2 regions of the Halobacillus litoralis genome follow, and region 1 is predicted to be linked to the other one. Evidence: a T-box and tRNA genes for the amino acid it is inferred to sense, from the RefSeq annotation. Region 1 holds a T-box; the other holds one or more tRNA genes.
The links. A T-box is a leader RNA that pairs with one kind of tRNA and senses whether it is charged. The one in region 1 lies ahead of alaS (alanine--tRNA ligase), so its partner is inferred to be a tRNA-Ala.
Positions count from the first base shown of each region.

Region 2: it has a tRNA-Ala gene. The T-box ahead of alaS (alanine--tRNA ligase) is inferred to sense a tRNA for this amino acid. The anticodon was not compared.

Region 1 covers NZ_CP129016.1:2,232,290-2,247,704, reverse strand. Annotated here, with positions in the region: gene LC065_RS11285 (YrrS family protein) at 1-567, opposite strand, end outside; gene greA (transcription elongation factor GreA) at 1,239-1,715, opposite strand; gene udk (uridine kinase) at 1,878-2,531, opposite strand; gene LC065_RS11270 (O-methyltransferase) at 2,580-3,155, opposite strand; gene mltG (endolytic transglycosylase MltG) at 3,324-4,448, opposite strand; gene LC065_RS11260 (DUF1292 domain-containing protein) at 4,637-4,921, opposite strand; gene ruvX (Holliday junction resolvase RuvX) at 4,935-5,351, opposite strand; gene LC065_RS11250 (IreB family regulatory phosphoprotein) at 5,348-5,620, opposite strand; gene alaS (alanine--tRNA ligase) at 5,684-8,320, opposite strand; T-box leader at 8,410-8,622, opposite strand; gene LC065_RS11240 (AI-2E family transporter) at 8,668-9,735, opposite strand; gene LC065_RS11235 (hypothetical protein) at 9,742-9,918, opposite strand; gene LC065_RS11230 (apurinic/apyrimidinic endonuclease family protein) at 9,975-10,787, opposite strand; gene recD2 (SF1B family DNA helicase RecD2) at 10,799-13,126, opposite strand; gene LC065_RS11220 (tetratricopeptide repeat protein) at 13,142-13,801, opposite strand; gene mnmA (tRNA 2-thiouridine(34) synthase MnmA) at 13,940-15,052, opposite strand; gene LC065_RS11210 (cysteine desulfurase family protein) at 15,071-15,415, opposite strand, start outside.
Region 2 covers NZ_CP129016.1:733,357-748,771, forward strand. Annotated here, with positions in the region: rRNA gene LC065_RS03850 (23S ribosomal RNA) at 1-1,523, opposite strand, end outside; tRNA gene LC065_RS03855 (tRNA-Ala) at 1,690-1,765, opposite strand; tRNA gene LC065_RS03860 (tRNA-Ile) at 1,774-1,850, opposite strand; rRNA gene LC065_RS03865 (16S ribosomal RNA) at 1,936-3,501, opposite strand; gene LC065_RS03870 (hypothetical protein) at 3,974-4,195, opposite strand; gene LC065_RS20370 (polysaccharide deacetylase family protein) at 4,625-5,074, shown strand; gene LC065_RS03880 (KinB-signaling pathway activation protein) at 5,124-5,723, opposite strand; gene gerD (spore germination lipoprotein GerD) at 5,864-6,517, shown strand; partial or broken gene LC065_RS03890 (P-loop NTPase) at 6,567-7,619, opposite strand; gene cwlD (N-acetylmuramoyl-L-alanine amidase CwlD) at 7,701-8,426, opposite strand; gene LC065_RS03900 (VOC family protein) at 8,553-9,401, opposite strand; partial or broken gene rpsI (30S ribosomal protein S9) at 9,610-10,002, opposite strand; gene rplM (50S ribosomal protein L13) at 10,021-10,458, opposite strand; gene truA (tRNA pseudouridine(38-40) synthase TruA) at 10,733-11,416, opposite strand; gene LC065_RS03920 (energy-coupling factor transporter transmembrane component T family protein) at 11,433-12,230, opposite strand; gene LC065_RS03925 (energy-coupling factor ABC transporter ATP-binding protein) at 12,223-13,095, opposite strand; gene LC065_RS03930 (energy-coupling factor ABC transporter ATP-binding protein) at 13,071-13,910, opposite strand; gene rplQ (50S ribosomal protein L17) at 14,100-14,459, opposite strand; gene LC065_RS03940 (DNA-directed RNA polymerase subunit alpha) at 14,505-15,415, opposite strand, start outside.

The DNA.
Region 1 (15,415 bases):
TCTATTACTTACATCCCAATAGATGATATTGTCTTCAGAAAGTCCTACAGCGCTTCTGATTGCCTTTTGTAACTCTTTGTAGTCCTGGGAACCTGATTGATAAGTAATCCGATGTTCACCGTTCGTCTCCATTTCTGTAGGAATAACCGGCCAATCTTTTGTGATGACACGCTCGACATTAGGGTCATCACTTTTTTCAATTTTCAAACCTTTTTCGTCTTCAATCGGCTTCAGCTCTTCGAATTCTTCAATGGAAACCTGTTGCTTATCTGATTTTTCCTCAGTATCTTCCTCTTGTTTATCTTTTTCTTCTTTGTCATTTTTGTCACTGGTCTCGCCGGCTTCCGCTTGAGAATCTTCCTTTGAACCTTGCTCTTCCTTTGTGACCTCTTCACTTTCTGTATCCTTTGCTTGCCCTTTTTGGTCCTCTCCACCGAAGACCATCAACCCGAAGAGTAACACCATGAAAACACTGCCTGCCCCTACAAGCCAAGTCAACATCTTCGTACCACGACGCTTTTTCTCATAACGACCTGAGCGGGAATACGGGGATTGTTTGTTTGACATGATTTCCTGCCTCCTTTTTACTCGCCGTTTATTATACATGAAGTTTTGATTGTTACCAATGCTTTCTTTTTCCTATCTCATTTCCCGGGCTATATTCCAAACCACATTATCGCTCCCTTTACTTGAAGACTCAGTTTCGAGATGTTTTCGGGCTTCGTTTGCCATATTGGGATTCAGGGGTGGCTGGGAAGCTACTCGCTTTCCTGTGGGGGAGCGCCGAGCTTCCTCGGACTACGTCCTGCGGGATCTCGCCTATCTCCTTCTCCCACGGGAGTCTCGCAGCTTCCCAACCACCCCATTCGATATAGGTGAGAAACGAACCCCTGTACTAAGAAGGAGATCTCCCACTATTCTCGTCGGCGAGAGTTAATATCATCCACTTCCCACAATCATATAATCTTATTTTCCCAGAAGTGGTTTCGAGAATCTTCCTTAGTAGTGGGGCGGAGGGGAATGGCGAGACTCCTGCGGGAAAAAAAGTGCAGGGTGAGACCCCTCAGGACACAGTCCGAGGAGGCTCACCGCGCTCCCGCAGAAAGCGAACTATTCCCCGCAGCCCCACCCACTCATCAAAAGTCTCGAAATCAAGTCTTCCACAAACCTGCCATATTCTTTAAGATGATCCGTATGTAGGCATAAAAAAAGACAGGGGGAATCCCCTGCCTTCTTTATTATTCGACTGTAATGATTTTTACGTCGATTTCTCCACCTGGTGTCGCGACTTTGACCTTGTCACCAACAACATGTCCAATTAAGCTTTGAGCCATTGGAGAGTCATTTGAGATTTTACCTTCAAATGGGTCAGCTTCTGCACTTCCGACAATCGTGTACGTCTCTTCGTCTCCATCTGGAAGCTCTTGGAACGTTACAGATTTACCCATGGTCACAGTGTCAGGGTTTTCATTATCATTTTCGATAATGACTGCATTTCGAATCATGTTTTCTACTTGTGTAATTCGTGCTTCTACAAATGCTTGTTCATCTTTTGCTGCATCGTACTCAGAGTTCTCTGATAGATCTCCGAAACCGCGAGCAATTTTAATCCGTTCTACTACTTCTTTACGTCGCTCTGTTTTTAAGTGATGCAATTCTTCTTCTAACTTTTGTTTACCTTCTTCCGTCATATAATAACTTTTTTCTTCTGCCATGGTCCAAATACACTCCTTTAAATACAAGAAAAAATGATGTCCTTAATATAGGAAATGAGCAGTACGACTGTACGCTCATTAAAGATGATTTACTATACTTTACCCGAGGACATTATGTTTTAGAACTACTAGTGAAAACTATGCCAGATTTTTGGTAGTATTTCAACTATTTTCTTTCGTCACTGATTGTCCTTTTTCGTATAGAACCGTTTGAATTTTCGTTGCCATAAGATCAATCGCCACGTGGTTTTGTCCACCTTCTGGGATGATGATATCCGCATATCGCTTGGTAGGTTCTACGAATTGCAAGTGCATAGGACGAACCACGTTGATATATTGTTCAATGACAGAGTCAAGTGACCGGCCTCTCTCATTAATATCTCTCATTAATCTACGGATAATTCTTACATCTGCATCTGTATCTACAAAAACTTTAATATCCATAAGATCTCTGAGGCGTTCATCTTCAAGGACAAGAATCCCTTCAACGATGATCACTTCTTTTGGTTCGACATGAATGGTTTCATCTGAGCGGGTATGCATCTTATAATCATAGACCGGTTTTTCTACAGGCTTTTGCTCAAGCAATTGTTCCAAATGCTCAATGAGAAGATCATTATCGAAAGCTAGAGGATGATCATAGTTTGTTTGTAACCTTTCCTCGAACGGAACATCACTTTGATCCTTATAATAATAATCTTGTTCTAGCATTAATAACGTCTTATCTGTAAAGCGCTGGATGATCGAACGAGTCACACTCGTTTTTCCTGATCCTGATCCTCCCGCTACTCCAATCACTACTGGTTTATCACTCATGCTCCTGGGTGCTCCTTTCATCCATTCCATTCTTATCTATAATTTCTCTTATGTTTCTTTCTTTTTAGTAATGGCAACCCCGTCTCCGATAGGGACAATGGTTGTATAATAATCAGGGTGTTGGACAAGCCACTCATTAAATTTCCTGATCTTATTAGCGATTTTCGCCATTCTTGGATTTGCTTCTGAATCGTCAGCAACAAAACCTTTAAATAGTACATTGTCAGAAAGAATGACGCCTTTGTCGGATACCATGGGGGAATACAAGTGGAAAAATTCTTCATACTTCCCTTTGGCTGCATCAATAAATAATAAATCAAACGGACCTTCTTCTTCAATGGTAGATGCTACCTCTAGGGCATCTCCTTTTATAACATGGATCTGTTCCTCGGCATTCATAGCCTTAATATTTTTTAAAGCATCCTCGTAACGCTGTTCATCACGTTCTACCGTTGTTATTTGACTACCTGGACAAGCTTCCAGCATCCGTAGCGCTGAATACCCAATGGCTGTACCGATCTCCAGGATTTTTTTTGGTTGTTGGATCCTGAGAAGCTGCATGAGAAAATCAATTCCTAATGGTTCCATGATTGGCACTCGCTTTTCTTCTGCATCGGATTCCATTTTCTTTACAGCTGTGGAAGGCTTTGAAAGCAATGACTGCAAATATTCTTCTTGATTCACCGGTTTTCACCCTTCCCATCATTTTTACATCCGATTTACAACCCCACTATTTTAACATAAAAAAAAGAAGGAATGCGAGTATCTTTTTGCATTCCTTCAAAAAACATGTTAATTAATATACTCATTTTTCAGTTGGTTATGTTCCTCTAGTGAACTGGCGTAATGAATTTCTCCACTACTATCAGCTAGGAAATAAAAATAATCATGATCCTTCGGTTTAGCAGCTGCCTGTAAAGAGTTCTCATTGAAGTTTGAAATCGGTCCGACAGGCAGTCCGGTGATATAGTAAGTATTGTATGGGGATTCGATTTCAAGATCTTCATACAAGACACGGTCTTTATGCTCTCCATGAGCGTAAAGCACGGTCGGGTCTGTTTGAAGCTTCATATCTTTATCCAGACGGTTCTGGAACACACCGGAAATCATTTTACGACTTTCTGCTGTTCGAGCTTCGTTTTCCAGAAGGGATGCCATCGTGACGAGATCGTGGACATTTTCAATCCCTTCAAGGTCTCCCATCTGATTGACATAAGGAAGGACAACCGCCTGGGTCTGATCCAGCATTTTCTTTACAATCTGATCAATGGTTGGATCCTCAACATAGACGTCATAGGTAGCAGCAAACAAATACCCTTCTAAAGGGTGGCGGATTTCTTCGTTCAATATATCCTCTGTCAATAGCTGAGGATATTCAGACATCTTTTCTTTAATATAGGCCTCATCATCCACTTTTTCCATGAATTCTTCTTTAGTAAATGGTAAATCTTCCGCATAAACTTCTGCGATCTGTTCAAGGTTACGTCCTTCGGGCACGGTCACTTTGTACACAGATTCTTTGACAAGCTTCCCTGTTTTTAACGTCTCAATAATTTCATTCAGCGTCATGGAAGATGTAAATTGATAATTTCCCGCTTGGAAACCGGATTCGTTTTTGAATTTAGTATAAAAGCGGAAAATTAAATCGTTTTTAATGATTTCATTCTCTTCAAGAATACTTGCTATCGAAGATGTTGAAGATCCCAAAGGTATTTCGACATTGATCTGTTTATCATTCTCCGGCTCTACAGGCTCTAAAGCAGATTTCACATAAAAATAGCCGGAAACCCCGCCGATCAAAAGAGCAAGAACCAAGACCGTGAGAATGATTGACACTATTTTTCTCACCGTACTCGCTTCCTCTATTCTATTTTTCAATCTTTTTTTATATTGATTTTTAAAGTCAGAATTAGACAACGGACTTCCCCCTTTCATCCGGTTCATTATACTATAAAGTGAAAGAATCTTTCTACATATTCCCTTAATTTTCTACAATGGGAAGAGACTCTTTATGTTTCATTCCATGGAATTAGAGGGTGTATGGAGGCGTATTCTACCTCAGAGTATAAGAAAAGCCTGCAGCTGATCGCTGCAGGCGGTAGGAATTATGTTAAATCTTCATCTGTCAACGTGTTCAACATTTCTTCAACCATTTCCCATTCATCATCGGATTCGATTTGGAATAGAGCAAGGTCATCCTCTTCGTTCCCTTTTTCTTCGTAACGGAAGGCAAAGACTTCTACTTCTTCCCCATCCTTTTGTTCAGCAGGGACCACTGCAATATAAGAATGTCCTGTTTGTTCAACATCAAATGTGAACAAGACCTCAAATAAATGCTCTTCCCCATTTTCATCAGGAATGATGATGCGTTCTTCTTTTTCTAGTGCCATATAAACGTCCTCCTTATTGTTTCGAATCCAAATAACTCTGTAAAATCATGACCGCAGCCATTTTATCAATGACCTTTTTCCGTTTTTTCCTGCTGACATCTGCATCCAGCAGCACGCGTTCGGCTGCCATTGTTGTTAAACGTTCATCCCAAAGATGTGTTTGGAGATGAAATTCTTCTTCTAGCCATGAGGCGAAAGTCTGGCTCGCTTCTCCGCGAGGGCCGACCGTACCATTCATATTCTTCGGAAACCCTACAACCGCTTCCGTCACGTCATGGTCACGTATGACTTCTCTTAACGGCTCTTTAGCCGTATTATAGTCCTGCTCGTCCCAACGGAGTGTGGTGAGGCCTTGGGCCGTCCAGCCCAAAGCATCCGATATGGCGATGCCAATCGTTTTTTCGCCCACATCCAATCCTATTTTTTTCATTCAATGCCCTCTTTATTCTCTTTGATGTAAGATTTAACCAGTTCTTCAATCAACTCATCACGCTCAATTTTGCGGATCAAGTTTCTGGCATCCTGATGACGAGGAATGTATGCAGGGTCGCCTGAAAGCAAATATCCGACAATCTGGTTGATCGGATTGTACCCTTTCTCTTGTAATGCTCCGTAAACAGATAGTAGTACGGATTGGACATCTTGATCAAACGGTTCTTCAGAGAAGTTGAACCTCATCGTTTTATCCATTGAACTCATTACAGTCACCTCGCACTTTGTAGTATTTACTCTATTATATACCTAATTCTTCGATAGGAAAAACTAGGCGTTTTGACTTGCATATTCCTTGGCATATTGTAGTGCTTCTGGAATTTTAGAAGCGTCTTTACCACCTGCTTGGGCCATGTCTGGACGGCCTCCACCGCCGCCACCACATCGGGTAGCTGCTTCTTTAATCAATTGACCTGCATGATATCCTTTTTCTACTAAGTCCTTCGATACTCCTGCAATCAATTGAACTTTATCTCCATTCGGAGCAGCTAAAAGGATCATTCCAGAGTCCAGTTTCTGTTTCAGATCATCAACCATGGTTCTGAGAGCATTCATATCTTTCACATCTACTTGCTTAGCAAGAACCTTCACACCATTGACTTCCTCCACTTCATCCAGAATATTGGAGGCCTCCATGTTTGATAATTTGGCACTTAGCGATTCATTTTCTTTTTGAAGATCTTTCATTTCTTTGTGAAGAGCTTCAATTCGTTCCGGCACCTGCTCAGGCTTCGTTTTCAACTGCTGTCCGGCTTTTTTCAGCAATGCTTCTTTGCCATTCATATACAAATAGGCATCCTTAGCTGTGACAGCTTCAATTCTTCTGGTGCCAGCACCAATTCCGGATTCTGAAATAATCTTGAACAAGCCAATTTCCGCTGTGTTCATGACATGACAACCGCCGCAAAGCTCAAGGCTGTAATCGCCAACCTGAACGACTCTAACCGTGTCGCCGTATTTCTCACCGAACAAGGCCATCGCGCCTTTAGCTTTAGCTTCTTCAATGGAATTGAGCTCAATGGAGACCGGAATAGACTGCCATACTTTTTCATTGACGATGGCCTCAATTTTCTCCATTTCTTCGTTCGTTACAGAACCAAAATGTGAAAAGTCAAAACGCAGGCGATCTGGAGCTACAAGGGAACCAGCTTGATTGACATGCTCGCCGAGTACATCTTTCAATGCTTGATGCAGAAGGTGTGTTGCGGTATGGTTTTTTACAATAAAGGAACGTCCACTTTGATCCACTTCTGCTTTGACTGTGGCTCCTTTTTCTACAGAACCTTGTTTAACGACCGCTTCATGCATATGCTGACCATTCGGCGCTTTTTGGACATTGGTAACTTCGACTACTGCAGATTCAGTTCTCAGGAAACCGCGATCGGCGATCTGGCCACCACTCTCCGCGTAGAAAGGAGTTTTGGATAGGAAAAGGTAAATGGTGTCGCCCTCTTCTGCATATCCACTGAACTCTTTGCCTTTAATCAATTCTACAATTTCCGTTTCGACTTGAAGGGTGTCATATCCGATGAATTCACTTTCGACGTGAACGTCACCAAGAACTCCATCCTGTACTTGCATGGAATCGGTCTTTTGACGAGCACTCCGTGCGCGCTCCCGCTGCTTTTGCATTTCGCTTTGGAAACCTTCTTCATCAATCGTGAAGCCAGCTTCTGCTACATACTCTTCTGTCAGCTCTTTCGGGAAGCCATACGTATCATATAAACGGAAGACCTCCGTTCCAGGGAACACGTTGCTTCCTTTTTCTGTCTCTTGTTTGATGATGGTGGAAAGAATTTGCAACCCATCATTCAATGTTTCATGGAAACGCGCTTCTTCTGTTTGAATGACGTTTTGAATAAAGGTTTCTTTTTCCTTCACTTCAGGGTAAAAGTCGACCATGATTTTAGAGACTTCAGGAACTAGTTTATACATGAACGGTTTGTCGATCCCGATCTGCTTTGCAAACCGTACAGCTCTACGCAGCAGACGACGCAACACGTATCCGCGCCCTTCATTCGAAGGCAGAGCTCCATCACTGACAGCGAATGTCACGGTTCTCATATGGTCTGCAATCACTTTGAAGGAAGCATCTGTATCGAAGCTGTCTCCATAGTTTTTGTCAGCCATTTTTTCCGTCGCTTCAATAATCGGAAGGAATAAATCTGTTTCAAAATTCGTTTCCGTTTCTTGAATAACACAAACAATACGCTCAAGACCCATTCCTGTATCAATGTTTTTCTTAGGAAGTGGTGTATAAGTATCATCAGGGTTGTGGTTGAACTGAGAGAAAACCAGATTCCAAATTTCCAAATAGCGTTCATTTTCTCCACCAGGGTAAAGTTCTGGATCATTTGCATCATTTCCGTATTTTTCTCCACGGTCATAAAAGATCTCTGTGTTAGGGCCACTAGGTCCTTCTCCGATATCCCAGAAATTTTCTTCAATGCGGATGATGCGCTCTTCATCTAGTCCGATCTTGTCTTTCCAAATTTGGTAAGCTTCATCATCTTCCGGGTGTACGGTTACAGATAGCCTTTCTGGATCAAACCCAATCCATTGTTCACTCGTAAGGAATTCCCAGGCCCATTCCATGGCTTCTTCCTTAAAATAATCTCCAATTGAAAAATTACCGAGCATCTCAAAGAAGGTGTGGTGTCTGGCCGTGAAGCCTACATTTTCAATATCATTCGTACGGATCGATTTTTGTGCATTTACGATACGCGGGTTTTCAGGAATGACTCGACCATCGAAGTATTTTTTCAATGTTGCTACACCACTATTAATCCATAGAAGTGTAGGGTCTTCGTGGGGGACGAGTGACGCACTTGGTTCTACGCTGTGTCCCTTCTCTTTAAAGAAGTCAAGAAACAATTGACGGACTTCTGCTGATGTTAATGATTTCATTTTCAATAACCTCCTCAGTTTCATCGTTAATATAGAGACCGTTCCGGACGACGAAGGAACAAAAAAACCCCGTCCCTGCCTTTAGTATCGGCAGGGACGGGGTTTTGTTTCCGCGGTACCACCCTGGTTATAGACAATTCACGTCTATCAGCTTGAATGCCTGTAACGGGGCATGAACCCGGCGGGAATTAACCGCACTCCGGAATAGCTTTCAACAACCTCCATGCAGTGCGTTTTTCAGCCTGGAACGCACCTCTCTGCTCATGAACAAATTGCCTACTTTTTTCCTTCATCGTATTCTATCGTCCTTAGAGTCTTTGCTAAGCGTAATTATAGATAACTGTTGTTCATCTGTCAATATTTAACCTTCCTGTACGGATTTCAGACGCCACTACTTTCAAACAAGTCAATACAGGAACCGCCAAAATCAGTCCGGGGATCCCGGCCACCTCTCCGCCCACTAGTAAGGCCAGGATGATGAACAAGGGGTGGATATGGATACTCTTACCCATGATATACGGAGAAAGGAGATTTCCTTCAACCAATTGAATGATCAGAACGACAGCTAATGTAAGAAGGAGTGTATTCACACTGACAGTAAGAGCAACAATAACGGCAGGCCCCGCTCCAAGAAGAGGACCAAAATAGGGAATGATATTGGTCAGGCCGGCAATTAAACCTAAAACCAAGGGGTAAGGTAGATCAATCAACCAAAAACCCGCGGTAGCTAATACACCAACAAATAAACTGATCAATAGCTGCCCTCGAATATAGCCTCCTAGAGAATGATTCAACTCTCTAACCAATCGCTTGGACTCCTCGTGCCATTTAGAAGGAAGTAAAAAAACTAGAGTTTTTCCTATGCTCTTATAGTCCTTCAGAAAATAAAAGGTCATCACAGGCACAACAGCCAGAAGAACAATCATGTTAAAAATCCCGCTAAGACCAGCTAGTAGGGCTAGCACTCTTCCGCTCACCCATTCTTCAAAGCTTGCAAAACGGGCATCCACTTCATGATGCAGACCATCCGGTAACTTTTCTGTTTGGGCATAAAGCTGCTTTGTCCAATTTTGATAGGACTCAACCAAATAAGGCAAATGCTCATTCAGAAGTTTCAATTGATCAAGCAAACGTGGAATCCCTTTATACAGTCCAAAGGCCGTCAACGAAAAGAACAGCACAAAAATCACAAGTATGCTGACCGTACGGGATAGGCCAAGATCCTCAATCGCGTGGACGAGTGGATGCAGCAAAAGAGACAAAACGAGAGCGAGCAAAAATGGCAAGAGTACTTTACCCATGACGATGAGGACACCGTCATAATATGGAAACAACCAGGCTAGCAATAAGAGAGAAAGTAAGATAATAAAAAAGATGGTGAATCTCCGCAACCATTTAGAGGAGCGATCACTCATGAATCATCAAGATCCTTGCTGATAAAAAATATCATTCAAAGAACTTAAACTGCCATCTTCCTCAATTTGGTTGATATTCATTTTCCCATCTTCAATCGTTAGTTCCAGGCAACAATTCCAACAATAGTATTGTTCGTTACCGATTTTCCCAAGGTTCTTATTATTGCAGTTCGGACATCTCATCGGACATACTCCTTTTTTTTACCAAATAGTATGTCCACGATAATGAGATTCATACATTACTTGAGTTGTTGGGTAACCCATTCGATCCCTTCATCGACATCTTCTTCAGAAGGATTTGTGTGCGGGGTGTGCTCGAGTATGAAATATTTGTCCCTGCCCTTAGCCAGAAGCTCTATACAAGGCGCCATATCAAAGGCCGTGCCTTGTTTTTCAAAATTCGGGTGAATGGGTCTCCAAATATACCCTTCATCAGTGAAACGGACGTTATGCATATGTACGACTTTTGTAAATGGAAGAAGCGGTTCGATATACTCTCTCCACTTGTCTCCCACTGCAATCCTATAATCTCCGATATCGATACAAATACTCAGCCCGTATTTTTCCCAGAGTTTCATAGGAAAATCATACAAGTACTGAATGCCTGCAGGTGATTTATTTTGGCCGAGTTTTGGTTCACACACAATCGGAATTCCATACAATTCCTGTAAGTGATGTAAAAACTGCAATCCTTCCTCTATCTTTTCGTGCGTAAACTCCGCCTCAGCTTTGAAGTAAGGAAAATGAACAAGGACATAGGAAGCCCCTGATCGAGCCGCTTCCTGCACTTCCTTTACAAACAATTTCCTCGCATGGGACGGTTCCATTTTCACTTCTTCTAAAAGGTCATACTTGCTGTTTTCTCTGAAGTGAGGAACATGAATACCAAAACTAACTTTGTTCTCTCTGGCTAAACTCAAAAAGGAGAGGTAGGAATCTCTGTCCCCAAACTCTCCTATTTCCACATGAGGCAATCCTTTATCAAACAGCTCTGGAAACCGGTCACGATGGGACAAGATGGTACTTCCAGACAACCCAATAGAATGAGCCAAAACGTTCCCTCCTACATAAAATCATATGGTGACAACTGCTCTTCCTCTTCTTCTGTGTCCACTTCAGGCGCTGATTCTTCCTGGAGTTTCTCTTTCAACCTGGTATATCTCGTATTTGTATCGGTCGTTCCCACACCGTCAAGAAAAGCGGCAGGGTCGCCGCAAATGATGAGAGACTGTTTGGATCTTGTAATAGCCGTATAAATTAGATTCTTTCTCAACATTCTACGGTAACTTCTTACGATTGGCAGAATAACGATGGAAAACTCACTACCTTGTGATTTATGGATGGATGTACAATAGGCGTGCATAATACTGTTCAAGTCTTTTTTTGGATAAACTACTTCTTTTCCTTCAAAATCGACGACTACCTGCTCAACGCCATCGACGTTTTCTTCCGCTCGGAAAATCGCTACAATCTCACCGATATCTCCATTGTAAACACCATCTTCCGGCTGATTTACCAATTGGATGACCTTATCCCCTTTTCGATAGGTCACATCGAAGTGCCTCAAGTCGCGTTTTTGTTTACTTTTCGGATTGACCGTCTGCTGGATGCTTTCATTTAACTTATGAATCCCCACGTCTGTACGGTACATCGGCGCAAGTACTTGAATATCTTTCAAGTCATTCCCCTTGTCCAACGCTTTTTGAACAATGTTTGTCACGAGATCACTTAACTGGTGTTCTCTTGCTGGGATAAAGTTGAAATCATGATCCTTTTCAAGAGAGGCAGAAGTACAAGCATCCTTTTTTATTTCATGAGCAAGCTGGATGATTTTCGAACCTTCCTTTTGACGATAGACTTCTGTTAACTTCACAGAAGGAAGCGTGTGAGAAGCCAGGAGGTCAGCAAGCACCTGGCCAGGCCCTACCGAAGGCAGTTGGTCTTCGTCTCCCACTAGCAAGACCTGCATATCATCAGGAATGGCACGGAACAACTGGTTAGCAAGCCAAATATCGACCATCGAAAACTCATCGATGATCAATACACTCCCTTCCAGTGGGTTGTTCTGATTGCGTTCAAAGGAGTCATGCCCATCCCACCCAAGCAAACGGTGGATAGTGCTTGCCGGAAGCCCCGTCGATTCTGTCATCCTTTTTGCCGCTCTCCCTGTAGGTGCTGCAAGAACGAATGGAAATGGCTTGTCACTATCATAATCTCCGGGATCAATAGAAAGATCGTTCAATTCTGCATACGTATGGATGATTCCTTTAATAACTGTAGTTTTCCCCGTTCCCGGTCCACCTGTTAAAATCATCAATTTGGAATGAAGAGCTTTTTCGATGGCAGTGAACTGATCTTCCCCATAGCTCATCGCTTCCTCTTCTTCCAGATCCCCGATGATTTTCATCAAATCTGCCTGTGTATGGGCTGCATCAACCTCTTTTTCTTGAATACGATCCACATGACCACAAAAGCCATTTTCGGCAAAATATAGTGTCGGAAGGTAGATACGTTCCTCTTCAATATACACAAAACGTTCCTCACCAAGGTGGATCATTTGCTCAGATAGCTGTTCAAAAGTAATGGCCGGATCGGAACCCTGATTCAAAAGCTGTTCAACCTGGACGAGACACTCTTCTGTAGGTAAATAAACATGACCCGCACTCATACTTTTTTGCATCATATACAAACACGCCGCCCGAATCCTTGTGGGATGATCATGGGAAAGGTTCTGCATCTTCGCCATTTCATCCGCTCGATGAAAACCAAAACCATCCACATGGAAGACGAGCTGATAAGGGTCCTCTTCAATGATGGCCATCGTTTGATCCTTAAAGGCTTCATAAATTTTCTGAGCAAGCTTCAAACCAAATCCATATTGGGACAAATGAATCATGACGTGCTCGAACCCTTGATGCTCTTTTAAGGCTTCATATAGTTGATCCGCTTTTTCTTTAGGGAGCTTTGGAACAGTGTCCAGCACATCACGGTTTTCCAGTATCCTCGATATCGCTTGTTCTCCTAACTCATCTACGATTCGTTCGGCCGTTTTTTTTCCGATGCCGTGAAAAAGGTCGCTGGACAAGTAAAGGACGATTCCATCTTTCGTTTCAGGCAGGACACGATTGTACATGTCGACCTCATATTGCAGCCCGAATTTCTTATGGTTTTTGAATTCTCCATAAAACATATACGTTTCGCCTTCTTCCAAAGGAGAAAAATGCCCTTTGATCACAAGGGACTTTTCCTCGAAAACTTCATTTGTTTCCTTAACATTAATGGAAGCGATCGAAAAGTGCTCGGATTCATTATGAAAAATCATCCGACTCAATTCCCCTTTGACGTACGGACGTTCTTCATTCGAATCTTGAAAGAGCGATTGTTGAGTCATGACCATCGAACTCCTCTACTCGTTTAACGCTTGTTCAACTTGCCCCTTAGCATGTGCTGCCAGCATATGCTCAGGATTAATTTCCAAAGCTTTAGAAAAATGCTCCAAAGCTTTCTTGGCATTCTCCTTATGAAGAGCAACGACACCAAGGTTATAATGCGCATCACTGTGTTGTTCTTCTAATTGTAGCACATGGTTCATCACTTGTTCAGCCTGATCAATCTGTCCATTTTGAGCCAGGCACAAGCCGTATTGGAATTGGACATCAACGTCTTCCGGGGCGAGTTCTGAGGCTCTAAGAAGATAAGGCAGAGCAAGTTTTACGTATTCTTGATGGATGAATGTCATTCCTAACATGAAGTGGACATCCGCTTCATCCAGCCCATGCTGAATCGCCTGGATGAACTGTTCCTGCGCTTTTGTGTACTTCTCCTGCTCATAGTACACGTTACCTAGACCATAGTAGGCGGTTGCGGCCGTCTCATCCAATTCGATGGCACGGAGAAAGAAGCGCTCTCCTCTTTCATGATCATTCATATGTGTCAGCAAATTACCGAAGTTGATATACCCAACAGGCTCTTTTGGATTCTCATCAATGGCCTCCGTAAACAGCTTCGCTGCCTCCTCATAATTATGGTTTTGCATCTGTTCAATTCCTTGCTTTAGTTTATCCATTCTCAAAATTCTCCTTCCCATATTCTCCTTGATCGACATTTTCATGCCACCTAACACATTACTAACAGTGTTATCTCACTTTTTCCTTATCCTCATAAAAAAGTCATGTCCAAAAGATACGGACATGACTTTTTCATTCTATCCTACATAAGTGATCGCTTCATCTTGTTTGAGCACGACATCGATTGTCGCTCCACCTAAGCAAACTTCTCCATCGTAGAAGACGACCGCCTGCCCTGGGGTGATGGCACGTTCTGGTTCGTCAAACATGACTTTCCACGTTCCATCTTCCATAGGGTACACCGTCACTCCACTATCTTCTTGGCGGTAACGGAATTTAGCGGTGCATTTGAATGATTCAGTCGGTACATCTCCTTTTGTCCAACTCGCTTCAGAAGCGATGAGACCGTCAGAGTAAAGTGCATCATGATGGAACCCTTGCCCAACGTAGAGAATATTATCTGCAACATTCTTACCTACAACGAACCATGGATCTCCAGCTCCTCCAATGCCTAACCCTTGACGCTGACCTAATGTGTAGTACATCAAACCATCATGCTTCCCTTTCACTTCACCATCAAGAGTTTCCATATTACCTGGCTGTGCCGGTAAATATTCACTTAGGAACTCCTTGAAGTTACGCTCGCCGATAAAGCAAATCCCTGTGGAATCCTTCTTTTTAGCTGTGGCTAGACCATGCTCTTCAGCAATCACACGCACATCTTTTTTCTCAAGATGGCCTAGTGGAAACATTACTTTAGAGAGCACTTCCTGTGATAGCTGGTTCAAGAAGTACGTTTGATCTTTATTGTGATCGACTCCACGAAGCATTTCATACGTGCCGTCGTTTTCACGGACTTGCGCATAGTGGCCTGTCGCCAAATAATCTGCACCAAGAGACATCGCGTGATCCATGAACGCTTTGAATTTGATCTCTTTGTTACACATGACATCTGGATTCGGTGTTCGACCTTTTTTATATTCATCAAGGAAATACGTGAACACTTTATCCCAATACTGTTTCTCGAAATTCACTGCAAAATACGGAATATCCAACTGGTTGCAGACGCGGATGACATCTTCATAATCTTCCGTAGCTGTACAGACACCATTCTCATCCGTATCATCCCAGTTCTTCATGAAAATACCGACGACGTCATAGCCTTGTTCTTTCAATAGTAGAGCTGCAACGGAAGAATCGACCCCGCCACTCATACCAACGACTACACGTGTATCCTTAGGATCTTTCATTTCTTACACCTTCCTTTATCAAGCCAGACGTTTGATAATTTGACTGACTCTTCTTGCTGATTCTGTTATATCATCTTCATTATTTGCTAGTCCAAAACTGAACCGAATCGAATTTGTCGTTTTCGGATGGTCGGAACCAAACATTGCTGAAAGAACGTGAGAAGGCTCTACAGACCCTGCTGTACAGGCACTTCCACTAGAGGCAGCGATCCCTGATAAATCAAAGTTCGTGAGCAGTGTTTCCACATTCATTCCCGGAAAACTGATGTTTACGATTGATTCTATTGTTTTCTCATGAGACCCGTTCACTTCGAATGAAATGTTCTCTTCCTTCAGTGTTTGAAGAAAGAGCTGCTTATAATG
Region 2 (15,415 bases), 1.5 Mb from region 1:
TCTCACTGCTTGGACGCGCACATCCAGTGGCGCGCTCTCCTTATCCTCCTGCGTCCCCCCGTCGTTCAAACGGAAAGGAGGTGGTACAGGAATATCAACCTGTTGTCCATCGCCTACGCCTTTCGGCCTCGGCTTAGGTCCCGACTAACCCTGAGAGGACGAGCCTTCCTCAGGAAACCTTAGGCATTCGGTGAAAGAGATTCTCACTCTTTTTTCGCTACTCATACCGGCATTCTCACTTCTAAGCGCTCCACCAGTCCTTACGGTCTGACTTCACGGCCCTTAGAACGCTCTCCTACCACTGATCATAAGATCAATCCGCAGCTTCGGTGGTGTGTTTAGCCCCGGTACATTTTCGGCGCAGAGTCACTCGACCAGTGAGCTATTACGCACTCTTTGAATGATGGCTGCTTCTAAGCCAACATCCCAGTTGTCTAAGCAACTCCACATCCTTTTCCACTTAACACACACTTTGGGACCTTAGCTGGCGGTCTGGGCTGTTTCCCTCTCGACCATGAACCTTATCACCCACGGTCTGACTCCCAGAACAAAGTCTATGGCATTCGGTTTGACTGAATTCGGTAACCCGATAGGGGCCCCTCGTCCAATCAGTGCTCTACCTCCATGACTTTCTATTCTGAGGCTAGCCCTAAAGCTATTTCGGAGAGAACCAGCTATCTCCGTGTTCGATTGGCATTTCACCCCTACCCACACCTCATCCCCGTAATTTTCAACTTACGTGGGTTCGGGCCTCCAGTCAGTGTTACCTGACCTTCACCTGGACATGGGTAGATCACACGGTTTCGGGTCTACGACCGCATACTCACTCGCCCTATTCAGACTCGCTTTCGCTGCGGCTCCGCTTCTGCTGCTTAACCTCGCATACGGTCGTAACTCGCCGGTTCATTCTACAAAAGGCACGCCGTCACCCATTAACGGGCTCCGACTACTTGTAGGCACACGGTTTCAGGTTCTCTTTCACTCCCCTTCCGGGGTGCTTTTCACCTTTCCCTCACGGTACTGGTTCACTATCGGTCACTAGGGAGTATTTAGCCTTGGGAGATGGTCCTCCCGGATTCCGACGGAATTCCTCGTGTTCCGCCGTACTCAGGATCCACTCCGGAGAGAGAAAGATTTCGACTACAGGGCTGTTACCTGCTCTGGCTGACCTTTCCAGATCGATTCGCCTATCTTCCTCTTTGGTAACTCCAATGGAGTGTCCTACAACCCCAGAAAGCAAGCTTTCTGGTTTGGGCTGATTCCGTTTCGCTCGCCGCTACTTGGGAAATCGCGTTTGCTTTCTCTTCCTCCGGGTACTTAGATGTTTCAGTTCCCCGGGTGTGCCTGCCTATACCTATGTATTCAGTATAGGATACTGTTCCATTACGAACAGTGGGTTTCCCCATTCGGAAATCTCCGGGTCAAAGCCTACTTACGGCTCGCCGGAGCATATCGGTGTTAGTCCCGTCCTTCATCGGCTCCTAGTACCAAGGCATCCACCGTGCGCCCTTATTCACTTAACTATCTTCGTGAAAAGACGTTTACAATTTCAATTAGATGTCTTGTCATCAATTGTCTCATCGTTAGATGAAACAATGATTCCTTATCCAGTTTTCAAGGTTCACGCCCTTATTCAGGGTTGAATATAAAACACAAAATAGATTCTTGTGTTTAGGTGTAACATTTAAATGGTGGAGCCTAGCGGGATCGAACCGCTGACCTCCTGCGTGCAAAGCAGGCGCTCTCCCAGCTGAGCTAAGGCCCCTTTTTGAATGGTGGGCCTGAGTGGACTTGAACCACCGACCTCACGCTTATCAGGCGTGCGCTCTGACCAACTGAGCTACAGGCCCATCCAATTAAAGGAAGATCATATTTTCATAGTTTGATCTCTCAAAACTGAACAACCAACACAGTACGTTTCCGTTATATCCTTAGAAAGGAGGTGATCCAGCCGCACCTTCCGATACGGCTACCTTGTTACGACTTCACCCCAATCATTGGCCCCACCTTCGGCGGCTGGCTCCAAAAAGGTTACCTCACCGACTTCGGGTGTTGCCAACTCTCGTGGTGTGACGGGCGGTGTGTACAAGGCCCGGGAACGTATTCACCGCGGCATGCTGATCCGCGATTACTAGCGATTCCGGCTTCATGCAGGCGAGTTGCAGCCTGCAATCCGAACTGAGAATGGTTTTATGGGATTTGCTACACCTCGCGGCTTCGCTGCCCTTTGTACCATCCATTGTAGCACGTGTGTAGCCCAGGTCATAAGGGGCATGATGATTTGACGTCATCCCCGCCTTCCTCCGGTTTGTCACCGGCAGTCACCTTAGAGTGCCCAACTAAATGCTGGCAACTAAGATTAGGGGTTGCGCTCGTTGCGGGACTTAACCCAACATCTCACGACACGAGCTGACGACAACCATGCACCACCTGTCACTTGGTCCCCGAAGGGAAAGCCCTATCTCTAGGGTTGTCCAAGGATGTCAAGACCTGGTAAGGTTCTTCGCGTTGCTTCGAATTAAACCACATGCTCCACCGCTTGTGCGGGCCCCCGTCAATTCCTTTGAGTTTCAGCCTTGCGGCCGTACTCCCCAGGCGGAGTGCTTAATGCGTTAACTTCAGCACTAAGGGGTGGAAGCCCCCTAACACCTAGCACTCATCGTTTACGGCGTGGACTACCAGGGGTATCTAATCCTGTTTGCTACCCACGCTTTCGCACCTCAGCGTCAGAAACAGACCAGAGAGTCGCCTTCGCCACTGGTGTTCCTCCACATATCTACGCATTTCACCGCTACACGTGGAATTCCACTCTCCTCTTCTGTCCTCAAGTTCCCCAGTTTCCAATGACCCTCCACGGTTGAGCCGTGGGCTTTCACATCAGACTTAAGGAACCGCCTGCGCGCGCTTTACGCCCAATAATTCCGGACAACGCTTGCCCCCTACGTATTACCGCGGCTGCTGGCACGTAGTTAGCCGGGGCTTCCTCGTTAGGTACCGTCAAGGTACCGCTCTATTCGCACGGTACTTGTTCTTCCCTAACAACAGAACTTTACGATCCGAAGACCTTCATCGTTCACGCGGCGTTGCTCCGTCAGACTTTCGTCCATTGCGGAAGATTCCCTACTGCTGCCTCCCGTAGGAGTCTGGGCCGTGTCTCAGTCCCAGTGTGGCCGATCACCCTCTCAGGTCGGCTACGCATCGTCGCCTTGGTGAGCCGTTACCTCACCAACTAGCTAATGCGCCGCGGGCCCATCTGTAAGTGATAGCGAGAAGCCATCTTTCAACTTTCCTTCATGCGAAAGAAAGTATTACCCGGCATTAGCCCCGGTTTCCCGGGGTTATTCCGATCTTACAGGCAGGTTGCCCACGTGTTACTCACCCGTCCGCCGCTCGTTCCACGAGCTTCACCCCGAAGGGATCCACTCGCTTCCCGCGCTCGACTTGCATGTATTAGGCACGCCGCCAGCGTTCGTCCTGAGCCAGGATCAAACTCTCCATAAAAGTTAAGTTTGACTTGCTCATTTGCACACCGAATGTGCTTTGTTTCAAATCTCTTCTATAAAGAAGAAATGTTTTGACGTACTGGTTGGTTCGTTCAGTTTTCAAAGATCAAATGTTTTGCTCGCCGCTTTGTCAGCGACTCAATCAGTTTATCACTTTCGGTTGTTTATGTCAACAACTTTTTTTGTGATGTTTTTTGATGTCGTTTTGGCGACATTTAATAATTTATCATGCCTGCCTTGCAGTGTCAACAACTTTTTTGAAGTAATTCGTTTGTTTCCGCTGCGCTGTTTTGTTTTCCGACAACGTTTAATAATATATCACAGACTAAAAAAGAAAAGCAATGCTTTTTTTGAAATTCATTTAAAAAAGTTATTTTATCGAGCAAAGGCGCATAATAAAAGCCCTGATCTACTTTCAGGGCTTAGTTTCTGACCTTTAGCATTATTGATAAGCTGAAATGATTATAGCATTAATTCTGCTTCTTTTTCCTAGGCATATACTGTAAACACTCTTCCCTGGTTGCAAATCTGCGGAAGATCTGAAAAAGAACCTCATACCTTTCTTCCATTGCTCTTTTAAGTCCTTGATCGATCCTGTGGTCTCCGAGGTCAAACGTGATTTCTTCCATTTCTCTTTTTAACAAATATTCAATTTCACGACGTTCCTGTTCATTAATCATTAAACCATGCACCTTAAAGGACCTCCCTTTAACAACTCTCTATATTTTTACCCTAAATCTTGTGTTTTTAGCATAGGTTGTCCTTTTTTTCATATGTATAGAACATATTGGAAGGAAGGTGAATCGTGCAATGAGTTTCTACACTTGGAAAGCTGAGCGGATGAAACGCTATGGAGTTGTGGTGGCTTTGGCCTTTTTTTTGCGCCCTTTTCTTATGGATCGGACAATGGAGTCAACTCCCCGTCTTTTCTAATGAAGGCGAGCCCCGTGCTTTGACACAAGGAAGCGATAAAAATTCAAACGTTGCACTGACATTCAATATAAGCTGGGGAACAGAGAAGGTCCACGATGTGTTGGAGCAGTTAGAAGCCAACAAGGTCCAGGCCACTTTTTTTTGTCAGTGGTGAATGGGCGGAGCGTCACCCCGATATAATTAAGGAAATTCATGAAGGAAAGCACGAAATCGGGATGATGGGATATAAATATGAAAGTTACCTTGAACAAAAACCCGCACAAGTACAACAAGACATGAACCAAGCCAAGGAAGCTTTTGAGAAACTGGGTTTTGATGAAATCAAGTGGATCCGCCCGCCTCATGGTCATATGGATAAAGAGGTTCTGAAGATGATTGAAAACGAAGGAATGCAGGCGGTGCAATGGAGCATCAATCCGAGAGACTGGGAAAATCCAGGCACGAATACCATCATAGACACCGTTCTTAATGAGGGTTCAGAAGGAGATATTATCTTGATGCATGCTTCTGATTCAGTGAAACAAACGGCGAAAGCTCTTGAGGTCATCTTGCCCGGTTTGAAACAAAAAGGATTGAAATTCGTAAGCATTACTGAGCTGGTCAGTGGCGCAGAATCAGAGACCACTCAAATTGAATAACCCCGATTTAAAAAAACAACCACCGCGTTTCTTGGGCGGTGGTTGTTTTTTAGGCAGCTTTTTCAGATGTTTTCGTTATACGGTGAAGTAAAATGAGTTGATAAGCATTGCAGATGAACAATGGAATAATCATCAACCACACATAATCACTGCCCTGGGCTCGTAAAGCAGGAACCCACTCGACACTTGTAACGACGATCATAAAAAACAGGGCAGGAATAAATGCATGCCGCTTCGTTTCCTTTGCTTTTATATAAGCAACAAGGACGGAAAGGCCAAGAAGACCTAAGGCTGTCCATAAAAATGGCCAGATGGACGCGTTTTCTGCAGCCTGATATCTAAAGTACACAAGATCAAAGAGCGTAAATGCGATCAAGAAGAGTTGGACCGGGGTCCATAACGAACGAAATATGCCCTTTCCAAACTGATTGACTGTCAGGTAGGCGAAGAAACCCATCTGACTGATGATACTGAATATAAATCCAAGGCCCGCAAAAAATAACAATAAGCCAAAGAGCTCAAAAAGTTGGAACGGCTTCAGCACTTCAGCATAAGAATCATATTTAAAGATAAAACTGATGATCAACGTCGTCAAACCGCCGATCCATAAGGTCGTTAAAAACAACCTTACCCATTTACGACTATTCACGGAAGTTCCCCCTATTATACAAAAGACTTTTCCACCGTATTTTACCACGAAGTCGAGCTTTTTTCCTCCAGTCTTCGTATAATTTCTGTCGAATCGCAGATAGTAAACGTAAGGAGAACTTAAGAAAGGGGACATGCAAAATGTCCAAACTCCGATTCTTATGTCCCGTCCTAATCCTTGTACTCCTCGCTGCTTGCAGCGGTGCATCAAGTGCAAGCGAACAGACGGATTATGATACAACGAAGAAGATGATCGTTGATATTCTGAAATCGGACGACGGGAAGAAAGCGATGACTGAAGTCCTTTCTGATGAGAAGATGCAGCAGCAGATGGCCCTTGAGTCAGAAGTTGTATCGCAAGCTGTCCAAAAGACACTCGTTTCTGAAGAAGGAAAAGCTTTTTGGAGTAAATTGTTCTCCGATCCAAAGTTCGTCCAAGAATTCAGTAAAGTCCTTGAAGATCAGCAGAAAAAGCTGATGAAAGGATTAATGAAAGATGCTGAGTACCAAAAATTGATGATTGAGCTTTATAAAAACCCTGAAATGATGAAGGAAATGGTAACCGTCATGGAAGGGCAGCAATTCCGTGCACATCTGCAGAAAACCATAGAAGAGACAATAAACAGCCCTGTTTTCCAAGCGAAAATGAGCGAAACCTTATTGAAAGCAGCGGAAAAAATGCAGAGTGGTGGCGGTGGGAAGTCTGATTCCTCCGGCGAAGGCGGAGAAAGCAGCAGTGAAGAGCAATCCGGCGGTGGCAGCAGCGGTGAAGGTGAAAAAAGTCAGCAAGGCTAACCACAAGCCAAAAAAACACGCACTTCTTTGAGAAGTGCGTGTTTTGCTATTAATACTTATCGATTACTTTTGCAGCCATATTACGGTAAATGACACCGATTGGATGATCTGTCTGGTAGACAGATGGCGCGAAAACATCCTCTTCTTCGTAGGGCTGTTGAAGCGGCACATGTCCCAGAACACCTGTCTGAAGAGTTTCTGCAAGCTTCACGCCGCCTCCTCGACCGAAGACGAACTCTTTGTTTCCTGTCTCTTTACTTTCAAAATAAGCCATGTTTTCAACGACACCAAGGATTTCATGTTCCGTTTTCAGGGCCATTTGACCAGCGCGTGCGGCTACAAAAGCGGCCGTCGGATGCGGAGTCGTTACGATGATTTCTTTAGATGACGGAAGCATAGAGTGTACATCTAATGCCACATCACCGGTTCATGGTGGCAGGTCAAGAAGCAGGTAATCAAGGTCGCCCCATTCCACTTCTTTGAAAAAGCTCGTCAACATTTTGCCGAGCATAGGTCCGCGCCAGATGATTGGAGAGTTATCTTCTACAAAGAACCCCATCGATACAAGCTTGACCCCGAACCGTTCTACAGGAATAATCTTCTCCCCGCGTACGACCGGCCGCTCCTCTACACCCATCATGTCCGGAACACTGAACCCATAAATATCTGCGTCAATAATCCCAACTTTTTTACCAAGGCGTGTTAAAGCTACAGCAAGGTTAACTGTGACCGTAGATTTCCCTACGCCACCCTTACCACTCGCAATGGAGATGAACTTCGTTCCTGTATTTCCACCTAAAAGAGAAGCTTCTTGCTCCTGTTCCGCTTCAGGCTGGAACCTTTGGATCACATCATCTGGAAGCTGATCGAAACGCAAGCCTACCGTTGCCGCTCCACCGCTTTTCAGTTCATTGACAATTTTCTGCTGCAATTCCATCTGTTCAGCTGTATTTGTCTTTCCAATCAATATTTTAACGCTGACATGATTTTTTTCTTCTTTAATTTTTATTTCTTCAACTCCACCGGTTTCTTCCAACGTTTTATGTAAAAACGGGTCTTCGATTGAATGGAGGATTTCTAGTACTTTTCCTTCTGTCAACAAGCCGGTTCACCATCCTTAGAAATATGTTTCACTATGGCTAGTATAACATATATGAAACGCTTTCTAAGTGATTTGCTTCAATCAGTCTTCAGAAGGAAGCTCTCTTTCTGTGACATACCGGAGCACTCCTTGATAGATGGACGCTGACATTTTTCTTTGGTAATCATTATCCTTTAACAATTCTCGCTCCCCTGGGTTTGATAAAAATCCCGCTTCCACTAAAACCCCTGGGGCTTTCGCGTGTTTTAAAATATAAATACTAGACAAACCAAAAGCTCCACGATCCGTATTCCCTATATTCTCCTTGATTTCGGATTGAATGAATTTGGCCAAGGTTTTACTTTCCTCATTTTTTGGATAATAAAAGGTCTGGGCCCCGCTCCATTTTTCAGATGGAATGGCATTCAAATGTAAACTGATGTATAAATCCGCTTCTTTTTCTTCAATGTACTGAACCCTGTTTCGGACATCCTCCGCCTGCCTGCGCCGCGCTTTTTCCGCTTCATCTGATGCAAGATCATTGTCATCATCCCGGGTGAGGTACACGAGCGCACCCGCTTGCTGCAAATAATCACGAAGGTATTCAGCCATTTGCAAAGTAATGACTTTCTCTTCCGTACCATCCTTACCAGAAGCACCAGCATCAGGTCCCCCATGCCCTGGATCCAGGACAATCACTTTACCGGACAGCGGAGACGACCATACCGTCCACGCATCCTTTGCTTCCTGAATCGGATAGGACACAGCGCACACCATTACAATGATCCCTGCTAACCATAAAAATGTCTTTACTCTAGGTTTTCGCATGCCTCACACTCCCTTATACTCCTCCCTTTTTCACTATATGGGACAGGGTGGACAAATATGTGAATGCATGAGAAAGCTTTTTTAACAGGGAATAACAACATCCCAATTATCGTTTTAAATTAAATTTCAGACAAGCAGCCGTACGCGGTTCTTTGATGGGTCCATGGTATAGATCATTCCATCGTTTTCATCGACAGAAGCTCCCATTTGCCGGATTCTATGGATCGCTTCTTTCCTAGAGTGATCCTGAGGAAAATGAATATCAAACCACTTCAATCCTGCTTCCTGATCTTCTGGAGGCGGGGCACCGGCACCCTTCCATGTGTTGAGCCCGATATGGTGATGATATTTTGCCGATGAAATAAATAAGGCTTCATCACCAAGCCGGCTCACTACATCGAACCCTAAACCTTCACAATAAAATTGCTTCGCTTTTTCAAGATCAGAGACATGAAGGTGAATATGTCCCATGACCGTCCGATCCGGTATCCCCATCCACCCGGCGTTGGTTTCAAAACGGAACAACTCCTCAAAGTCCAATGGGTCAACAGCCATTTTCACCTCACTACCGGACCATTCCCATAATGATGGAGGACGGTCGATATACACTTCTATACCATTTCCATCAGGATCAGAAAAGTAGACGGCTTCACTAACGAGATGATCTGCCGATGCCACCTGGGTGTTGTTCCTGATCAAGTGTTTGACCAAATCGGCTAGGTCTGCCTTTTCCGGCAAAAGGAGCGCAAAGTGATACAGGCCCGTCGCTTTTCTATTTGGTGGTCTAACATTCTTATCCTCCTCAAGGACAAGAAGCGGCTTTTCTTCCCCAGCACTTAAATATACAGCACCATCGGACTGCTTCCATATTTGAAAACCAACGATGTTTGTATAAAACTCTGCGGATCGCTTCAAATCCATGACCCTCAAAGTGACCTGTGTGACATGTGTGTTTTCTTTTTCATGAAAAAGCATGTGAACCCCTCCATTCGAATATCTTTTCCCTCAGTATATCGGAATAGGAATTCTACAGGTATTCATATGCTTTTAAGCATGTCCGCACCCGTCCGCGAAATTCAATACCCGGCACCACTTGTCAGCAACCGCAGTCACTACCATGAGCTAAAGGCATAAAAAAAGACTCCCAACCGAGTCGGTTGAGAGTCTTTTGTATAAGCATCGATTAACGCTTGGAGAATTGTGGAGCGCGACGTGCACCTTTAAGACCGTATTTCTTACGCTCTTTCATACGTGCGTCACGAGTCAATAGACCAGCGCGCTTCAATGGTGTACGGTATTCAGGATCCGCTTGTAACAATGCACGAGCGATTCCGTGACGGATCGCACCTGCTTGTCCTGTGAATCCACCGCCATCTACGTTTACATATACATCATAGTTACCTTCAGTTTCTGTAACAGCTAGAGGCTGTTTCAGAATCATACGAAGAGTTTCATATGGGAAAAAGTCTTCAGCATCACGTTTGTTTACTACTACACGACCAGTTCATGGAACAAGACGTACACGAGCTGTTGAGCTCTTACGACGACCAGTACCTGAGTATTGTACTTGTGCCACTAAGATTACCTCCTTTGATTATCCGCGAAGTTCGTAAACTTCTGGTTTTTGTGCTTCATGTTTGTGTTCCGCACCAGCGTAAACATGAAGTTTCTTGCCCATCTTACGTCCAAGACTTCCTTTTGGAAGCATCCCTTTAACAGCAAGCTCTAGCATTTGCTCAGGGTATTTCGTACGCATTTCGTTAGCCGTACGGGATTTCAAACCACCTACGTGGTTAGAATGACGATAATAGATCTTATCGTTGATTTTGTTACCTGTAAGTTGGATCTCACCAGCATTGATGATGATGACGTGGTCACCTGTGTCAACGTGTGGTGTGTATGTTGGTTTATTTTTACCGCGAAGGATCGCAGCAACTTCGCTCGCTAAACGGCCGAGTGTTTGCCCTGCAGCATCCACAACATACCATTTACGTTCAACGTTGTTTTCATTTGCCATGAAAGTTGTGCGCATATCGGTTTCCCTCCTGAAATGTTTGATTTCTCATAGACTTCGTTACTACTTTATCATTTATCTCGAATACGATTAGTTTTCCGGGGCTAACCGTGGTACAGAAATAAAATGCCATAGAATATAATATAACACCTTGTAACTATATGTCAAGGGCATGCACACCTGGATTCGTTGTTTTTTTAAAGAAGTGAATTATTTTTTGAATCCATCTGATTCTTGATAAAACACTTCCCATAAAAATAATCCTTGCGGTGGTGCTGTCTTTCCTGCTTCTTTACGTTTTTTTTGCTTGGATGATCCGCTTTACATCTTCAGGCTTACGATCGTTCCTTCCGATTTCCAAAAGAGTTCCGACAAGAATCCGAACCATATTATAAAGGAATCCTGATCCTCGGAAGACAAATACCATGTCATTCCCCTCTTTTGTTACCTCTGCTTTATAAATTGTCCGAACCTTGGTGCCTTTGATGTCCGTCTTCGGTGAACAAAAAGAGGTGAAATCATGCTCTCCCTCAAGGTGTCTGCATGCTTCTCTCATCCTGTTGATATCGAGTTCTGCGCGGACATGGTGAGTATAATGACGGCGGAAGAGATCCGGCTCATGAGCTTGATGGACATAATAGCGGTACTCTTTTCCCTTCGCATCATATCTTGCATGGAATTCTTCAGATGCTTGCTCGGCAGAAACGACTTGAATATCATCCGGAAGAAGCGAGCCCAATGCTCTTTTCCAATTCGCCATAGGAATATGAAGGGGAGTATCAAAGTGAATCACCTGACCGAGCGCGTGAACACGTGCATCCGTACGTCCAGAAGCGACCACTTTCACCTGATCTCCTTTGTGCATTTTCCTTAATGCTTTTTCAAGCTCTGCCTGAATGGTATTCCCATTAGGCTGAACCTGATAGCCGGCATAATTCGTCCCATCATAACGGATGACCATACGAATTCTTTTCATAAAACGTTCCTCCCCGTCAGCTTCTCGTCATGAATAGGGCGATGACTAATAGAGCGAACAGGACATACAAAGAAATATCAAGCTTCGATATCCTCAGTTCCCTGAGCTTCGTACGACCTTCCCCTCCTTGATAACCACGTGCTTCCATGGCCATAGCAAGCTCCTCTGCGCGTTTGAAGGCACTTACGAACAGCGGGACTAAGAGTGGGACAATCGCCTTCACACGGTCCTTTAACGCGCCTGTGCGAAAATCCACCCCTCGGGAAGCCTGGGCTTTGGAAATCTTCTCTGTCTCCTGCATCAATGTTGGGATGAAGCGGAGAGAGATCGACATCATCAACGCCAGTTCATGGACAGGGAATTTCACTTTTTTCAAGGGACCTAACAACTCTTCGATGGCATCTGTAATTTCAATCGGCGTTGTTGTCAACGTAAGCAACGAGGTCACAAGAATGAGGAGGAAGAACCGTAATGAAATGGCTCCCCCCTGGACAAGACCTTCTCTATAAACATCCCAGCCCAATATAGAAAACACGACGTCCCCTTCCCTCGTGACAATCAAATGAAGGAGGAACGTAAACACAATAAGGAACCATACCGGTTTCAAACCTTTCATAATGTAACGAAATGGCACTCGGGAAAGCAAAGCACTCCCAACAGCAAAGAGAGCAAGTACCCCGTAGCTCATAACAGAGTTAGCAAAAAATACGATCACAACATAAAAGAAAATGATAGCGATTTTTGAACGAGGATCAAGGCGGTGGATCACGGAATCTGTCGGTATATATTGGCCGATAATCAAAGAACTACTCATGATCGCTGCCCCCTCTCACTTTGCGGGCTAATTCTTTTGCTAACTCAGCTATGGTCTGTCCTTGATATTCAAGTTCAATCCCATACTCTTTCTCTGCTTTGCTTAAGAAAGCGATGACTTCCGGAACATCCAACTGAACTTGTTCAAGGTCTTCCTTCTGGCGGAAGATCTCCAAAGGTGTCCCTTCTTTGTAAAGTTCCCCTTGGTTCATAATTAAAATATAGTCGGCATAGGCAAGGGCATCTTCCATACTATGAGTGACCAGGATGGTCGTCAGTCCCTTTTCATGATGAAGGTCATGGAACATGTCCATCACTTCTCTCTGGCCGCTGGGATCAAGTCCAGCGGTCGGTTCATCTAAAACAAGAACCTTTGGGTCCATCGCCAGCACCCCCGATATAGCTACACGACGCATCTGACCACCACTCAAGTCGAATGGCGAACGGTCGAGCAAGTCTTCAGGAAGCTTTGTCGCTTTAACCGCAGCTTTCGTGCGCCGCTCAATTTCTTCTTGGGGGACACCGAAATTCTGCGGACCGAAGGCAATGTCTTTGGCCACTGTTTCTTCAAACAATTGATGCTCAGGATATTGAAAAACAACGCCGACTTTTTCACGTAGATCTCTTAAGTGCTTATTTTTCACTCCAGCTTCAATGGTATAATCACCCAGTTGTATTTTCCCTTCGGTTGGCTGCAGCAGTCCGTTTAAGTGCTGGATCAATGTTGACTTCCCTGATCCTGTGTGTCCGATGACAGCTACAAAAGATCCAGATTCGATCGAAAACGTCAGATCATTCAGTGCTTTGTGTTCGAATGGACTGTTCGGTTGATAGGTATAGCTTACGTGGTCAAACGAGATGTGCATAAGTCCTCCAACAACTCCTGGTGATTGAGTGGCTCACGAGATAGGCTTAAACCTTCTTCTTTGAGGTGGTCAGCCATTTTACTTACAAACGGAGTATCCAAGCCAATTTCAGTCAACTGTTCTTTTCTAGAGAATACATCTCTAGGTTTTCCTTCCATCCAAACCTCTCCACCATTCATGACAATCACTCTTGAAGCCATCGTCACTTCTTGAAGGTCATGGGTAATGGTCACTAATGAAAGATCTCTTTCACGCTGGACGTCGCTTACGGTCTGCATGATTTCTTTTCTACCTTTTGGATCAAGCATAGCGGTTGCTTCATCAAGAATAATGAATTCAGGTGATACAGCTAGGACGCTGGCGATAGCAACCCGCTGTTTTTGACCTCCGGATAATCGGTACGGTTCATGCCTCTCGTATGCTTCCATACGGACAGAGTCCAGGCTTTCTTTGATGCGCTCAACCATCAGTTCCCGGGGCATGCCGTGGTTTTCCATTCCGAACGCAACGTCATCTCTGACCGTGGTCCCTACAAACTGGTTATCAGGATTTTGAAAAACCATCCCGACCTGTTTTCTGACTTCCCACACCGTCTCAGGTGTCACTTTCATTCCATCGACGATAATTTCCCCTTCCTGAGGAAACAAAAGTCCATTCATTAATTTAGCAATCGTCGATTTGCCTGAACCATTGTGACCAATGATGGCTATCCACTCGTCCGGTCCTATGGTAAAGCTCACGTCCTTTAATACCCAGGGCATGTCTTCATGGTATTTAAAAGACACATGACGAAACTCGACTTGTCTCTCTCCCATCTGTGTTCCTCCTCTGCTCAACTGACTATTTCCCAGGAAATATGACATCATTTCCTATCAACCAAAGGATGGGTCATCTGAAAATCGACGCCATCCACACGATATTTCCTTCGATTTGGATATAAAAAAAGGGCTGGATGTAACCTCGCGATGAGATTCAGTCCTGCCCTTTAACCCTCATGGTATTCATTAAACTAGTTCAATGATCGCCATTTTCGCTCCATCACCTTTACGCTCGCCTAGCTTAAGCACGCGAGTGTAACCACCTTGACGGTCTTCATAGCGTGGGCCGATGTCAGAGAATAGCTTTTGCAAAGCTGTTTGCTCTCCTTCTTCGTCCGCCTGCGCATTGTAAAGGAATGATTCAGCTTGACGACGGGCATGTAGATCGCCGCGTTTCCCTAGTGTAATCATTTTTTCTACAACAGATTTAAGCTCTTTCGCTTTTGCTTCTGTTGTTTCCAAACGTTCGTGAATGATCAAGTCTGTCGCTAAGTTACGAAGTAGCGCCATACGCTGATCCGTTGTACGTCCTAGTTTTCTAGCCATTGATAATCCCTCCCTTATCTGAATCTCTTAGATGTGTTCTATCAATCAATCGTCTTTTCTTAGACCTAATCCAAGTTCGTCCAACTTGTGCTTCACTTCTTCAAGTGACTTGCGACCAAGGTTACGTACCTTCATCATGTCTTCTTCAGACTTATTCGCAAGTTCCTGCACTGTATTAATGCCAGCGCGCTTCAAGCAGTTGTAAGAACGTACAGATAGATCAAGTTCTTCGATCGTCATTTCTAGAACTTTTTCTTTTTGGTCCTCTTCTTTTTCAACCATGATTTCAGCTTTTTGAGCTTCATCTGTAAGGCCTACAAAGATATTGAGGTGTTCCATATAGATTTTAGCCCCAAGAGAGATCGCTTCTTCCGGACGAATGCTGCCATCCGTCCATACATCTAACGTCAACTTATCAAAGTTAGATGTTTGACCGATTCTAGTGTTCTCTACTTGATACGTTACACGGGATACCGGCGTAAAAATAGAGTCAACTGGAATAACGCCAATTGGTTGATCCTCATGGTTGTTTCCTTCAGCCGGACGATATCCTCGGCCGCGTTCTGCTGTAATACGTGCACGGAAGCTGGAGTTGCTATCTAATGTTGCAATGTGAAGATCTGGATTAAGAACTTCTACATCACTGTCGTGCGTAATGTCAGCCGCTGTAACTTTTCCTTCACCCTGTACATCAATCTCCAAAGTCTTCTCTTCGTCGGAATAAACCTTCAAAGCTAGTTTCTTCAGATTAAGAATGACTGTGGTTACGTCTTCGACGACACCTTCAATGGTTGAGAACTCATGAAGGACCCCGTCAATTTGAACTGATGTGACAGCAGAGCCGGGAAGTGAGGATAATAGGATACGACGCAAGGAGTTCCCTAGAGTTGTACCATACCCACGCTCAAGCGGTTCTACGACGAACTTACCAAAAGTAGACTCATCGCTGATCTCGA